DNA from 2 places in the Mesorhizobium opportunistum WSM2075 genome. Region 1 is predicted to be linked to the other one. Evidence: riboswitches for the same ligand, from Rfam matches in the RefSeq annotation. Region 1 holds a riboswitch; the other holds the start of a gene.
What was found. A riboswitch is a leader RNA that binds a small molecule or an ion and turns the genes downstream of it on or off. The one in region 1 is predicted to bind thiamine pyrophosphate.
Positions count from the first base shown of each region.

Region 2: linked by a shared signal. The riboswitch ahead of thiB (thiamine ABC transporter substrate binding subunit) and the one ahead of MESOP_RS16725 (YkoF family thiamine/hydroxymethylpyrimidine-binding protein) in region 1 are both predicted to bind thiamine pyrophosphate.

Region 1 is NC_015675.1:3,465,733-3,473,331, forward strand. It holds gene MESOP_RS16705 (hypothetical protein) at 1-37, opposite strand, end outside; gene MESOP_RS16710 (glycosyltransferase family 39 protein) at 349-1,776, shown strand; gene MESOP_RS36565 (hypothetical protein) at 1,819-1,944, shown strand; gene msrA (peptide-methionine (S)-S-oxide reductase MsrA) at 1,967-2,485, shown strand; gene MESOP_RS16720 (hypothetical protein) at 2,555-2,869, opposite strand; TPP riboswitch at 3,054-3,167, shown strand; gene MESOP_RS16725 (YkoF family thiamine/hydroxymethylpyrimidine-binding protein) at 3,158-3,766, shown strand; gene MESOP_RS16730 (ABC transporter permease) at 3,780-4,628, shown strand; partial or broken gene MESOP_RS35665 (ABC transporter ATP-binding protein) at 4,625-5,377, shown strand; gene MESOP_RS35670 (ABC transporter substrate-binding protein) at 5,384-6,400, shown strand; gene MESOP_RS16745 (hypothetical protein) at 6,464-7,219, opposite strand; gene MESOP_RS16750 (tetratricopeptide repeat protein) at 7,265-7,599, opposite strand, start outside.
Region 2 is NC_015675.1:1,384,703-1,392,301, forward strand. It holds gene MESOP_RS06615 (ABC-F family ATP-binding cassette domain-containing protein) at 1-1,567, opposite strand, end outside; gene MESOP_RS06620 (thiamine diphosphokinase) at 1,569-2,213, opposite strand; TPP riboswitch at 2,301-2,415, shown strand; gene thiB (thiamine ABC transporter substrate binding subunit) at 2,459-3,457, shown strand; partial or broken gene MESOP_RS36735 (ABC transporter ATP-binding protein) at 3,494-3,651, shown strand; gene thiP (thiamine/thiamine pyrophosphate ABC transporter permease) at 3,706-5,325, shown strand; gene thiQ (thiamine ABC transporter ATP-binding protein) at 5,318-6,094, shown strand; gene MESOP_RS06640 (M48 family metalloprotease) at 6,413-7,599, shown strand, end outside.

The DNA.
Region 1 (7,599 bases):
GCGCGCGGTAGTGAATGACGGCATGTTGATGGCGCATCTGGAATCCGGATGTTCAGACAGGGCTTCAGGCCGTGTGCCTGGGGAAGGCGGGCCGCGGAGCGTTGAAATTCCGGTTCAATCTTGGTGTTGCAATGGCACGCAAGTATACTTTTTTGTAAGCTTTGGCGTTTGGGCTGTTCGGCGAACCGGACGATGTGATTTAAGCGCCGCATGGTGGGGATCGATGACTCCTTGGATCGCTGGGTGCCGGCGGGGCTGCCTGCCCCGGGCTTGAGTTCGTCATCTGTCTGGTCCGGCCTGCTTCGCCAACCCCGGTATTTGCTGGCGCTTCTGTGTCTGGCGCAGATCTTGTGCTGGACGGTGGTGCCAGCGCTCGTCGATCCCGCGCCGCCCGGCGATGTCGTGGAGGGCTTCATGTGGGGCCGCGAATGGGTGCTTTTGACCTACAAGCACCCGCAGCTCCCTGGTTGGCTGCTCGAGACCAGCCATCTTTTGACCGGATCGTTCCGCTGGCCGCAATATCTGCTCGCCCAGCTGACCATCTCCGCGACCTTCATCCTGGTCTATCTGCTGGCCCGCGACATGCTGGGTCATAGCCGGGCGCTGGCTGCCGTGCTTTTGATGCCATCGGTCTATTTCTTTGGCTGGCCCACCCCGCAATTCAATCACGACTATGCGCAGATGCCGTTCTGGGCGGCGATCTGCTGGCTGCTTTGGCGCGCCGGCCGTGGTGGCGGGCCGGGCTGGTGGCTCGCGCTCGGGCTGGTCTCGGGCGTCGGGCTCTATGCCAAATTCTCCACCGGCCTGCTGCTCGCCTTCGGCGCTCTGTGGCTGTTGTCCGATGCGCGCGCGCGCAGCCGGCTGGCGACACCTTGGCCGTGGCTTGGCCTTGCCGTCTTTCTCGCCGTCGCCACGCCGTTGGCCGTCGAGCTCTACCGTATCGATTTCCTGCCGCTGACCTATTTCGCCGGCCGTGACGAATGGGTGACTGAACACCGAGCGCGCCTTTATTATGCCGGTGTCCAGATGGCCGGGCTCTCCGGCTTTTTTCTGGTGCTGGCGATATCAGGGCTGCTGCGGCGCTCGCCGGCTCCGCAAGAGCCCGTCGAGCGCGGCTCGCGTGTTTATCTCATGTGGATGGGCCTTGGGCCCGCGGCGCTGGTCATGGTCGCCTCGCTGTTTACCGGCACAGGCGAAGCCTGGGGCGCGCCGATGTACAATCTTGTCGGCGTCGTCGCGCTGGCGTTCTTGGGCCATCGGCTCGGCGCCACAGAGATGCGAAAACTGACGATCTGCGCATTCATCTGCATCGTCGGCATGTCAGGCGCCTATGCGGCCATCCGCTGGACGGACTGCAATGTGCGCGGGCGCATGGACGCCGTTTGCTGGCCGGCACGACCGATCTCGGACGAGGCCGAGGCAGTCTGGCACGCGGCTGTGCCCGGCCGACTCGACATCGTCGGCGGCGACACCAATCTGGCGATGCTGGCGGGTCTCAATGCCTATGACAAGCCGTCGATTTTCACCGACCTCGATATGCGGTTCGCGCCCTGGATCACACTGCAGCGGTTGCACGACCACGGCATGCTGATGGTTTGGCTGGGCCATGGCGTGCCACCGCAGTTGCACTCATGGCTGGACAACATTCCGGTCAAGACCGTTCTTTTCAACTGGTCGCAAGAGGCGCCGCCGGTGGCGATCAGTTTTGCCGCCATCCCGCCCGGCACGCGCCTGCCGCTTGCTGTCGACAGCCCGGCTGGACAACCGCACAGCTGAAGTCCACGGATCCGGTTCCGCGTCGTGCCATTTCGTCGGGGCATGGCCGCACGCACCGCCGGCGCCGCGCTCGGGCGACTGGACGAAGTCGCCGACAGTGCCCATTTATGGGAAATCCAATTTGTTGTCGTGCAATTCAAGACGGAAATCGCGGTCCGTTTTCCGTGAATTGCTTTTGAGGAGAGGTGACATGGCGACTTCGACCGAACGCGCAGTACTTGCCGGCGGCTGTTTCTGGGGCATGCAGGATTTGATACGGCGCTATCCCGGCGTCATCTCGACCCGTGTCGGCTACTCGGGCGGCGATGTGCCAAACGCCACCTATCGCAATCATGGCACGCACGCCGAGGCGATCGAGATCAATTTCGATCCGGCCGTGATCAGCTATCGCACGCTGCTGGAGCGCTTTTTCCAAATCCACGATCCGACGACACGCAACCGACAGGGCAACGATGTCGGAATGAGCTACCGTTCGGCGATCTACTACACCAGCGACGAGCAAAAGAACGTCGCCGAAGACACCATCGCCGATGTCGATGCCTCGGGCCTGTGGCCCGGCAAGGTCGTCACCGAAGTCGCGCCGGTCGGTGCTTTCTGGGAGGCCGAGCCGGAGCATCAGGATTATCTGGAGAAATATCCCAACGGCTACACCTGCCATTTCGTCAGGCCAGGCTGGAAGCTGCCGGTTCGAGAAAAAGCGGTACCGTAGATTCAGTCATACGACAGGATTTGAGAAGCCGCGGAGCGCTCGCTCCGCGGTTTCTTCTCATTGCAAATCCTACTTGCCGCAATGCTTGTCGTTAACCGTCGGCGCGGTGGTACCCGGCGACATGCCATTGGCATCGGGCTGCGCGCCCTGCGGATGGGCAGGACAATTCCGATCCGCGTTGGAGTTCATATCATCCAGCGTGCCAGTCGTGCTGTTGGTCACCGACGGGTCGACGGTGTTGGGCGAAGCTGGCGTATTCGGATCGACCGTGACCGACCTGCCGCTACCGGCTCCGTTGGTGCCGCTTGTGTCATTGCTCTGCGCCATGGCCGATGCGGCCAGGCCGATGGTGAGCGTCGAAGCTGCGAGGATTTTCATGAACATGGTTTGTCTCCATTTTCTGTGAACTCGTCGCGTAGCGACTGGTGGGACAACCTCTCGGTCCGATGAAGGTTCCCGATAAATTCTCGCGCCGCCAGAGCCAATCGCTCCCACTCTGGCGCAATGCTTTTGGCGCAGTTCGCTGAAAAAAACGGCTTCCCCAATCGATCGAATGGTGCTTTAACGCGCCCATCCACAGGGGTGCTCCGTACGGTCGGGGCTGAGACGGGGGCGGCAAGCCCACAGACCCTAGAAGCTGATCTGGGTAATACCAGCGGAGCGAGGCGGGCTATGTTTTCAGGCGCACAGATTTCCCTATATCCCATGGCCGACGATTTCGTCGGCGTCATTTTGGGCGCGCTCGGTGCGCTCGATCCCTATCGTGACCGGCTCAGGATCGAGACCGACGACATCTCGACCTTGCTGGTCGGGCCGCCCGAAGTGCTGTTCCCGGCTCTGCGCGACCTGTTCGTGGCGGCCGCGCACAGCGGCAAGCATTGCGTTTTGTCAGCCGCCATTTCGCGTGGCTGCCCAGGCGAGCCGGACGATCCGATCTGCCGCTCCGAGGCCTTCGGCGGACCTGTCGGGCCGCTCTGCCCGCGCAAGGAAGCCGCCATCGCAGCCGTGCATGGCGCGGTCGCCACCGGCCAGCCGGCGGCGGCGCAATTCTCGCTTTATGTGATGGGTACTGGCGACCACATGGACGAGATCTATGGCTGCATCGATTTCTTGAAACAGTCCGGCGTCTACGATCGCTCCAAGAATTTCTGCACCAAACTGCGCGGTGATACGGGCGCGATCTTTTCGGCGCTCAACGAAGCTTTCTGCCGCTTCGGGCCGGGTGCCGGCCACGTAACCCTCGACGTCACGGTTTCCGCCAACAGCCCCACTGCTGTCTGAACCGCTCGCGCCGATGCGCGACCGTCAAGGTTGTCCTCTCGTGGTCTCATCGTCATTCAGCCGCCCGCGTCACCTCGCGGGCATCCTCGCCAAGGCAGTACCGGCCGTAATGTCGGTTGGGTTGCTGCTCGTGGCCTGGGAACTCTATGCTACCTATTCCGGCATCAAGCCGACGACGCTGCCGGCGCCCTCGCGTGTCTTTGAGCAGGCGATGCTCAATCGTGACGCGCTGGTCGACAACGCCATTCCCACCATCCGCGCCACGCTCATCGGTTTTGCCTTTTCGCTCAGCGCCGCTTTCGCGCTGTCGATGCTGGTCGACTTCTTCCAGCCGCTGCGGCGCGCGCTTTTTCCCGTCTTCATCATCAGCCAGACCTTGCCGCTGGTTGCGATCGCGCCGCTGGTGGTGCTGTGGTTCGGCTTCGGGCTGGCGCCGAAGATCATGCTGGTGGCGCTGGTTACCTTCTTCCCGATGCTGGTGGCGCTGGTCGAGGGCTATGAGGCAACCGAGCCCGAGATCGGCCAGATGCTACGCGCCATGGGGGCGGGGCGCTGGCGCGTCTTCGTGCTGGCGCGGCTGCCTTCGGCGCTGCCATATTTCTTCGCTGGCCTGCGGATCTCCATCACCTATGCCGTCGTCGGCGCCATCTTCGCCGAATATGCGGGTGCCGCCAAGGGGCTGGGCATCTACATGCTCAACGCCAAGAACAATTTTCGCCCCGACCTGGTGCTGGCCGCCGTCGGCGTCAGCGCCGCGCTTACTCTCATCCTGTTCGGATTGACGGTGCTGCTGCAGCGCTTGGCCATGCCCTGGGAACGGGCCGCGGGCAAGCAAGCCGCGGCAAAGGCGGCGCGGAGATGAGCCGGCTCGAATTGCGACATGTGCGCAAGGCGTTTGGCGGGCTCGACGTTCTTGCCGACATTTCGCTCAACGTCGGTGCCGGCGAATTCGTCTCGATCCTCGGACCGTCGGGCGCCGGCAAGTCGACGCTGTTCCAGCTTCTGACCGGCGCCGAACATGGCGAAGGCGAGATGTTGTTCGACGGCGTGCCGCTCGACGATCACGGCCGGCATTTTGCCTTCATGCCGCAGCGCGATGCGTTGATGCCGTGGCGGCGCATCCTCGACAACGCGACACTCGGGCTCGAAGTGCAAGGCATCAAGCGCAAGGCAGCACGGGCGCGGGTCGCGCCGCTGTTCGCCGAATTCGGACTTGTCGGCTTCGAGCGGCATTTTCCGGCGCAGCTTTCGGGCGGCATGCGCCAGCGCGCGGCGCTGTTGCGCACGGTTGTGCAGGAGCGCGACATGCTTTTGCTCGACGAGCCTTTCGGCGCGCTCGACGCACTGACCCGCGCCGCCATGCAGCGTTGGCTCGAGCAGATGTGGCGGCACCATCGCTGGACGGCACTGCTGATCACCCACGATGTGCGCGAAGCCGTATACCTGTCCGACCGCATCTATGTGCTGTCGGCGCGCCCGGCCCGTGTGCTGCGTGAGATCAGGGTGCCGTTGCCGCGTCCGCGCGACCCGACCGGTGCCGCCGCGCGCCAGGCCATCGCACTCGAGGCCGAGATCCTCGACATTTTGCTCAACCCTCAACCTCCAAAGGACATGACCATGACTGATCTGACGCGCCGGCAGGCCTTGCTGCTTACCCTCGCCAGCGGTCTTCCGCTGATCGCCGGACCGGGCCGCTCTTTCGCGGCGATGCAGAAAATCACCGTCGCTTTGGACTGGACGGTCAACACCAACCACATCGGGCTGTTCGTCGCCCGCGACAAGGGGTTTTATTCCGACGCCGGCCTCGAGGTCGACATTCTGCCCTACAGCGATACCGGCGCCGGCACGCTGGTCGCCAACCGTGTCGCCGATTTCGGCATCAACGGCACCATCAGCCTGTTCACCCAGAAAACCGCCGGAGCGGACTTGAAAGCCGTCTACGCCGTGGTGCAATCCGAAACCGGCCGGCTGGTGTTCAATGCCGCGCGCAGCGACATCAAGAGCCCGAAGGACCTTGACGGCCTGACCTATGGCGGTTTTGGCAGCGCCTGGGAAAACGCGCTGATCTCGACCATCATCCGCCACGATGGCGGCAAGGGCAATTTCGAAACGGTGACGCTCGGCACCTCCGCCTACGAAGCCCTTGCCAACGGCACCGTCGACTTCACGCTGGAGGTTTTGACCTGGGAGGGCGTCGAGGCGGAACTCAAAGGCGTCCATCAGCGCAGCTTCGTCTATGCCGACTATGGCGTGCCCGACGAGCACACGACGCTGATCTCGTCGAGCGAGGCGTATCTGTCAGCGAACCCTAAGCTTGCGGAGGCCTTCATCCAGGCGACGCAGCGCGGCTACCGGTTCGCCGTCGAGCATCCCGATGAAGCGGCCGCGCTGCTCATCACCGCCAACAAGGATGCGCTGACCAATCCGGCGCTGATCAAGGCCTCGCTGAAGGCGCTGATCGACGGGCACTATCTGCGCGCGGAAAACGGCGCCATCGGCACGATGGATCCGGCCAAGATGGACGCGATCGGCGACTATCTCTTCACAGCGGGCATTCTGCATGACGCCGATGGCAAGGTTCTGACGCAACGCCCTGATTTCACGAAGTATTTCAGCAATTCAACTCTGGGCTAAGGGGGCAATCCGGCTCTCGGAACTGATGGGTCCTCATCAATCGCGCGGATGCGCAGACCTCGGCTAATTCCGGGCGATCTCATAGAGCAAAGTTGTTTTGACGTGCCGCCCGGGCTCGCCCTGCAGTGAAAGAGCGGATGTATATAGTTTCGCGACTGCCGGGCAGAGACCTTCGAATTCCGGGCTGACATTGGCAATTGCATTCATCTCGGTGGGAGTGCCGCCAGCGTTGATGAAGGCGTCGGCCAGCAGTGACCAGTCCTCATCGCTGGCTGAAGCGGCAGCCAGACCGCTCTTCTTCGCTGCGCCGAAGGCGTGGAACAGGGTGGCTCCGATCTTGTCCATGTCGGTCAGGAAATCCCGATCCGGCATGCTGAGCGCGTCCGGCCCGTTGCGAAGGTAGTTGTTGCAAGTGACTGGGGCTTCCCGCGCCATGATATGGTTGAGCATGGCCAATTGTGCACGCAGCGCCTCGGCGGCATTGCTGTCTGGGGACGAAGACAGCAGGGATGCGTATCTTCGCCTGAGGCCGGCGACCGCCATCCTGCTCGTGTTTCGCACTTGCTCCACGCTTCCAAGTCTGGCCACGGCAGTGATCTTTTCCACGACGGCGTCATAGTCGTCTGGAAACTCCTGCTGGATTGCCATGAATATCTGGCTTCCCTGGCTCTGAATCTGTTCGCTCACCTGAGCTGTGGTCAGGGTCTGCGGATCGGGCGAGCCCGCCACTGTCTGGTAGAGATATTTGCCGCCGGCAAAGCCGAGCGCCCAAGGCAATATCTTTACCGCAACGAAAGACAAAGCGGCGACCGCCGCCACGCCCAAGCTTCTCCAACGCGCCATCGCCGACCCTCCCTAAACTGTCTATTTCCCGCCGAGGCTCAGCGCTTTCTTGCGGTCGGCCTCGGCACGCTTGTGGTTGCCCTTGGCGTCCCACGCCTTGCTGCGCACTTTGTAGGCGGTGGCGAAATCTGGTTTGAGCTTTATCGTCTGGCTGAGATCGGCGATGGCCCCGTCATAGTCCGCCTTGCTGATCCGGATCACGCCCCGGCCCAAATAGGCGAAAGGGTTCTTGCGGTCGAGGCCGAGCGCCTTTTCGAAATCGCGCAGCGCTGCGGCGTCCTCATGTCTACCCATCCATATGAGGCCCCGATCGGCATAGACCTTTGCGTCCCTGGTATTGAGACTGATGGCCTTGT
Region 2 (7,599 bases), 2.1 Mb from region 1:
CTGCCGGCTCGCTCCTGGCCTGAGCCGGCGTATCGGCGGCTTCAGTCTTGGCGCGCGCCTTGCGGTCGTCGAGCCTGGTGCCGCCGCGTTGGACCAGCATGTCGGAATAGCCCCCGGCATATTCGACCCAGCGGCCGCCGCCGTCCGGCGCGATGATGCTGGTCACGGTGCGGTCGAGGAAATCGCGGTCGTGGCTGACTAGGATGACGGTGCCGGCAAAACCGGCGACGAGTTCCTGCAGGAGTTCCAGCGTCTCCATGTCGAGATCGTTGGTCGGCTCGTCGAGCACCAGGAGGTTCGCCGGCCGCGCCAGCACGCGCGCCAGGATCAGTCGCGCCCGCTCGCCGCCGGACAATTCGCGCACCGGCGTGCGCGCCTGCTCCGGCTTGAACAGGAAATCCTTCATGTAGGAGACGACATGGCGCTGCTCGCCATTGATGACGAGGTTTTCGCCGCGCCCGTCGGTGAGATACTGCGCCAGTGTCTCCTGCGGGTCGACGGCCTCGCGCTTCTGGTCGAGCGTGGCGATCTCCAGATTGGTGCCGAGCCGCACCGAGCCTGCATCCGGCGCCAATTCACCGGTCAGCATCTTCAAAAGCGTCGTCTTGCCGGCGCCGTTCGGTCCGACGAGGCCGACGCGGTCGCCGCGCTGGATGCGGGTCGAGAATCCCTTGACCACGGTGAGATCGCCAAAACTCTTCTCGATGTTCTTGGCTTCGATCACCAGCTTGCCGGATTCGGCGGCGTCGCTGGCCACCATGGTCGCCGAACCCTCGGCGCCGCGATGGCCGCGAAAACTCTTGCGCATGGTCTGCAACTCGCCGAGGCGGCGCATGTTGCGCTTGCGCCGCGCCGTCACGCCATAGCGCAGCCAGTGCTCCTCGCGCACGATCTGTCGGCCGAGCTTGTGTTGCTCGCGCTCTTCCTCTTCCAGCACCTGATCGCGCCATTCCTCGAAATGACCAAAACCCTTGTCGAGCCTGCGGGTCTGGCCGCGGTCGAGCCAGATGGTGGCGCGCGAGACGCGTTCGAGGAAACGGCGGTCGTGCGAGATGACGATAAGTGCCGATGAGGTGCGGACAAGCTCTTCTTCCAGCCACTCGATGACCGACAGATCGAGATGGTTGGTCGGCTCATCAAGCAGCAGGATGTCGGGTTCCGGCGCCATGACGCGGGCAAGGGCGGCGCGCCTGGCTTCGCCGCCGGACAAATCGTTCGGCCGTTCCTCGCCCGACAGGCCGAGATGCTCCATCAGATAGCTGGCGCGGTAGGGATCGTCGGCGGGCCCGAGCCCCGCCTCGACATAGGCGCGCACGGTGGCAAAACCCTCCATGTCGGGCATCTGCGGCAGATAACGCACGGTCGCCGACGGCTGGCGGAACACCTCGCCGTCCTGGGGTTCGATCAGGCCGGCGGCGATCTTGAGCAGCGTCGACTTGCCCGAGCCGTTGCGGCCGACCAGCGCGATCTTATCGCCGGCCGAAGCGGTCAAGGCGGCGCCATCGAGCAGCGGTGTGCCGCCGAAGGTCAGTTTTATCCCGTCGAGATTGAGAAGAGGCGGGGCCATGTCAGCTTTCGGGCAAGGGATAGGGATGAGCGAGCAGCAGCGCGCGGCCATGGCCGAGCGCGATTTCGAGGCCCCCCCGGACCTCGTTGGAGATGGTCAGCGACGAACCGAAGGCCACCTCGACCTGGTTCAGCGGCCATTTGGCGCCGGTGACGGTCAGGCCGGCGAGGTCTGAAAAGCCGAGGATCGAAAACAGCGTGCCGTCGGTATAGTCGAAACCCGTCTTTCCCAACAGCAAGGGCACGCCTTCCTGGGCGCCGCTGGTCAGCACCACTCCGGTGCCGGTCTCGGCCAGCCGCAGCGCGAGCGACAGATGCAGGAAAGCGTGGTCGGCCCGTTTGCCGCCGAAAGCGCCTGCCAGCACCAGGCGGGTCGCGCCTCGTTCGAGTGCGGCGGCGATCGCCAGTTCGCCATCGGTCTTGTCCTTCTCCGCCGGAAAGGTCTGGCGGGGCACGGCGGCCAGATCGTCAGGCAGATTAGCCGGCACCGAATCGAAATCACCCACCCAGAGTTCCGGGACAAGGCCGAGCAGCCGCGCATGGCCGATGCCGGCGTCGGCGGCGATCACGCGGCAGCCTTCGATCTGGCGGTCGAGCCGCGGCGTGCGGATGAGATCGCCGCCAAGCAGGATGGTGAATGTGCTCATATCGTGTGGCCCTTACCAGCCCGACACGCGAAACGGAAGGCGGCAAACTCCCACTTGCGCGGTTCATTGGCCCGGCCTATGTGTCGAAACGCTCTAACGGGGTGCCGGACGCGATCTTCGCGGACCGGCTGAGAGGCAGTCTCGCCAACCCGCTGAACCTGATCCGGTTTGTACCGGCGGAGGGATTAGACGTTTCGGACAGTCCGACGCCTCAATTCCTTTCAACTCGAACGAAGGAGGCGCCGATGCGCACGCTTTTATACTCTCTTGTCTCGGCAGCGGTTCTGGCGCTGTCCGGGCCGGCCTTGGCCAAGGACAAGCTCACCGTCTACACTTATGAAAGCTTCACCGCCGATTGGGGTCCAGGCCCCGTGGTGAAGAAGGAATTCGAGGCCGAATGCGGCTGCGATGTCGAGTTCGTCTCGGTCGCCGACGGCGTGGCGCTGCTCAACCGCGTCAAGCTCGAAGGGGCCTCGACCAAGGCCGACATCGTGCTCGGCCTCGACACCAATCTCACCGCCGATGCCAAGGCGACAGGCCTGTTCGCGCCGCATGGCGCGGTGTCCGACGTCGATGTGCCGGGTGGCTGGAGCGACGATACTTTCGTCCCCTTCGACTATGGCTACTTCGCCGTCGTCTATGACACGCAGAAGCTCAAGACACCGCCCAAGAGCCTCAAGGAACTGGTCGAGGGCAGTGCCGACGACAAGATCGTCATCCAGGATCCGCGCACTTCCACGCCGGGTCTCGGCCTGCTTTTGTGGGTCAAATCGGTCTATGGCGACAAGGCGCCGGAGGCCTGGGCCAAGCTCAAGGCGAAGGTGCTGACGGTGACGCCGGGCTGGAGTGAGGCCTACGGCCTGTTCACCAAGGGCGAGGCGCCGATGGTGCTGTCCTACACCACGTCGCCGGCCTATCACATGATCGCCGAGAACACCGAGCGCTACCAGGCGGCGTCCTTCGAGGAGGGCGAATACCTGCAGATCGAGGTTGCCGGCATCACCACCACGGGCGCCAAGAACCCGCTGGCTGCAAAGTTCATGGCCTTCATGACCAGCCCGAAGTTCCAGGACGCCATCCCCGAGACCAACTGGATGTTCCCCGCCGGCAAGACCGACAAGCCGCTCAACCCGGCCTTCGGCAAACTGGTCAAGCCGACCAAGACCTTGCTGTTCAGCCCCGAGGAGGTCGCCGCTAATCGCAAGGCCTGGGTGGATGAGTGGCTGGCGGTGATGAGCAGGTAGTTTTGAGGCAAACCGACCGAAGATGATTGCTCTACGGCGCCCCCCTCTGTCCTGCCGGACATCTCCCCCACAAGGGGGGAGATCGAACGTCATCGGTGATTTCGCAAATCGCCGACGCTGCAGATATAAGCTAAGCGCGGAAACTGCCAATCTCCCCCCTCGTGGGGGAGATGTCCGGCAGGACAGAGGGGGGCGCCGTAGAGCACAATCCTTTGTAAGTGCCGCGACGCGCAGACAGGCGGTCCAGCGTGCAACGCGCGTCTGACCCCCGCGTCAGCGCCGGCATCATCGCGCTTTCCGCGATCGCGCTGCTGATCGGTGGCGCGTTTGCCGGGCTGCTTGTCGAGGGCGCCCACGATCTCACGGGCGCTTGGGCGGCCTTCGATCCCTATCTGCTGCGCGTCGTGCGCTTCACGCTCTGGCAGGCCGCGCTCTCGACCCTGTTGTCCGTCACCCCGGCGCTGTTCGTGGCGCGCGCCCTGTCGCGGCACCCGCGCTTCCCGGGCCGCGCCTTCATGCTGCAGCTCTTTGCCGTGCCGCTGGCGTTGCCGGCCATCGTCGCGGCGCTCGGGATCCTGGCGCTCTACGGCCGCGCCGGTTATTTCGCCGGTCTGTTCGGCGCGGTCGGCGGGCAGGGCTGGCCAGGCATTTACGGCCTGTCCGGCATCCTCGTCGCCCATGTCTTCTTCAACCTGCCGCTCAGCACGCGGCTGTTCCTCGAGGCGCTGCAGACCATTCCTGCCGACCAGTGGCGGCTGGCGAGCCAGCTTGGCATGGGCGCGCGGCCGGCGTTCCGGCTGATCGAATGGCCGACGCTGCGCGCCGCCTTGCCCGGCGTCGCCGGGCTCGTCTTCATGCTCTGCATTACCTCCTTCACCATCGTGCTGACGCTCGGCGGCGGACCAGGCGCGACGACGCTGGAAGTCGGCATCTATCAGGCGCTGCGCTTCGATTTCGATCCGGCGCGGGCGGTCGCGCTGACGCTGCTGCAGATCGCCTTGACCTTCATCGTGGTGCTGGCGCTGACGCGGCTTGGCGCCAATGTCGTCGGCGACACCAACCTGCCGGTTGCACCGCGCCGTTATCTCTCCGTAAACCGGACCGAGACCTGGCTGAACGCGGCGCTCATCGTGCTGGCGCTGCTGTTCGTTGCCGGACCGATGGCGGCCACGGTGATCTCCGGGCTTGGCGCCGATCTCGGCCGGCTCGCCGGCGAGGCCGCGGTCCGGCAGGCGACGCTGACGAGTGCGGTGCTGGCCTTCCTGTCGGCGCTGCTTTCGGTGATGCTGTCGCTGGCCTTGACCATGGCGCGCAGGGCGCTGGCGCTGAACCGCCGCTCCGGGCCAAGGACGCTGCTCGAACACGCCACCGATACCGGCGCGGGGTTCGTCCTGGTCGTGCCGCCCATCGTCATCGGCGCCGGCTGGTTCCTGCTGCTGCGCCATGCCGGCGATGTCTTCGCCATCGCCCCGGTCATGGTCGTGACCGTCAATGCGGTGATGGCGATGCCTTTCGCGTTGCGCGCGGTCCGTCCCGCCTATGATGCGGGCAGCGAGCGTCACGAACGGCTCTGCGCGCAGCTCGGCATAGCGGGCTGGGCCAGGCTGCGGCTGGTCGACTGGCCGTCGCTGCGGCGGCCGCTCGCCACCGCCTTCGCCTTCGCCATGGCGCTGTCGCTTGGCGATCTCGGTGTCATCGCGCTGTTCGGCAGTGATTCCGTGCAGACATTGCCCTACCTTCTGCTGGCGCGCATGGGCAGCTACCGCACCGCGGACGCCGCCGGCCTGGCACTGTTGCTCGGCCTGGTTTGCCTGGCGCTGGTCCTGGCAGCGGACCGGCTGGGAAAAGGAATGGCCCGCGATGTCTGATGGGGCGATTGGCAGGAAAGGTGTTCCGGTGCGGCTGGACAAGGTTTCGTTCAGCTATGGCGAGGCGCCGCTCACCTTCGATGTCGCGTTCGCCGCGGCGGAAATCACCGCCATCATGGGGCCGAGCGGCTCGGGGAAGTCGACGCTGCTCAACCTGGTCGCCGGGTTCGAGACGCCACGGTCCGGCCGTGTGCTGATCGGCGGGGCCGATGTCGGCGGCGCGCCTCCGGCGGCGCGGCCGGTGTCGATGGTGTTCCAGGAAAACAATCTTTTCGCCCATCTCAGCGTCGAGCAGAATGTCGGGCTCGGCCGCTCGCCGTCGCTGCGGCTGACCGAGGCCGACCGCGCTGATATCGCCGACGCGCTTGCGCGCACCGGCCTTGCCGGCAAGGAAAAACGCTTGCCGCGCGAACTCTCGGGCGGTGAGCGCCAGCGCGTCGCCCTGGCCCGCGTGCTGGTGCGCGATCGCCCGGTGCTGCTGCTCGACGAACCCTTCGCTTCGCTCGGGCCCGCTTTGCGCGACGACATGCTCGACCTGGTTGCCGGCGTCCATGCCGACCATGGCATGACGGTGCTGTTCGTCACGCACCAGCCGCAGGATGCGCGCCGCATCGGCCGCAATGTGGTGTTTCTGGACAATGGCGCCGTGGCGGCCACCGGCTCCGCCGAGGATTTCTTTGCCGGGGCTGGTCCCGAGGCGTTCCGGCACTATATCGGTACCGGTGCTGGGGATGCCGTATCACGAGATATTGCCCGGAAGCGGACATAATTTACGGCCAAACCGTCTTCGGGCGAAGTGGCGCTTGCTTGCCATGGCAGACGTAGTGTGGCTAGGTCCGCCCTATTGGTCCGGCACAGGCCGTGATTTGCCTACAGCATCCGCCGCACGCCCCGAGGGACGTGTGACGGATGCTGTAGTAGTTTGTTTGCGCATGATAATTCCGAAGATCGCCCCCGATTTTCGTGGTCATGCGCCGGGACCCGAAAGGAAGCCGTTCTGGCGATCGGCGTTGACAGACCAAGATGGAACCCGCTGGCGCGCTTTCTGGCGCTGGCCGGTTTTGCCGTGGCGCTCGCAAGCTGCCAGATGTTCACACCTCCGGCAGTCCAGGAATCCGGGTTCCAGCCGTCCGACAAGCCGATCACGGTCGACAATGTCGGCGCCAACAACAAACTCGCCGAACTGGCCAAGGCGCAGCACCCGCGCATCCTGGCGACTTATGGCGGGGAATATTCCGATCCCAAGCTCGAGCGCATGGTCGCCAAGGTGGTCGGCAGCCTGACCGTGGTGTCCGCCAATCCGACCCAGACCTACCGCATCACCATTTTGAATTCGCCCAACGTCAACGCCTTCGCGCTGCCGGGCGGTTATCTCTACATCACGCGCGGCCTGCTGGCGCTGGCAAACGATTCGTCCGAACTCGCCGCGGTCATCGCGCACGAGATGGGCCACGTCACCGCCAACCACGGCCTGCAACGCCAGCAGCTGGAGGCCGAGGAAGGCCTGGCGACCAAGGTGGTCTCGGACGTGCTCGGCGACAGCCCGACCGCCAAGGCCGCACTGATCCGCGGCAAGCTCAGGCTGGCGCAGTTCTCGCGCAACCAGGAGCTGGAAGCGGATGCCATCGGCATCAAGTCGATCGGCGAAGCCGGCTATGATCCATACGCCGCCGGCCGGTTCCTGCAATCGATGTCGGCCTATACCGATTTCCGCTCGATCAGCGGTGCCACCGACGCCAGCCTCGACTTCCTGGCGACGCATCCCAACACGCCGCAGCGCATCGACCTGGCGCAGCGCCATGCCCGCCAGTTCGGCGCCCCCGGCGTCGGCACGCGCGACCGCGATTCCTTCCTCGCCGGCATAGACGGCCTGCTCTACGGAGATACGCCGGAGGAAGGCTACGTGCGCGGCGAGACCTTCCTGCATCCGGGCCTCGGTGTGTCATTCACGGTGCCGGACGGCTTCATCATCGACAATTCCGCGGCAGCGGTGACGGCGACCGGGCCGGGCGACATAGCCATCCGCTTCGACGGGGTTTCGATCGACAAGAACCGCGCCTTGACCGACTACATCCGGAGCGGCTGGGTCGCCGGTCTCGACGACAGCACTGTCAAGCAGGAAACGATCAACGGCAACGAGGCGGCGACCGCGCATGCCGGCGCCGAAGGCTGGCAGTTCGACATCGCGGTGATCCGCGCCGGCGGCCAGGTCTACCGGCTGCTGACCGCTGCACCCTCGGCCAGCACCTCGCTCGACACGGTGGCACGCTCGGT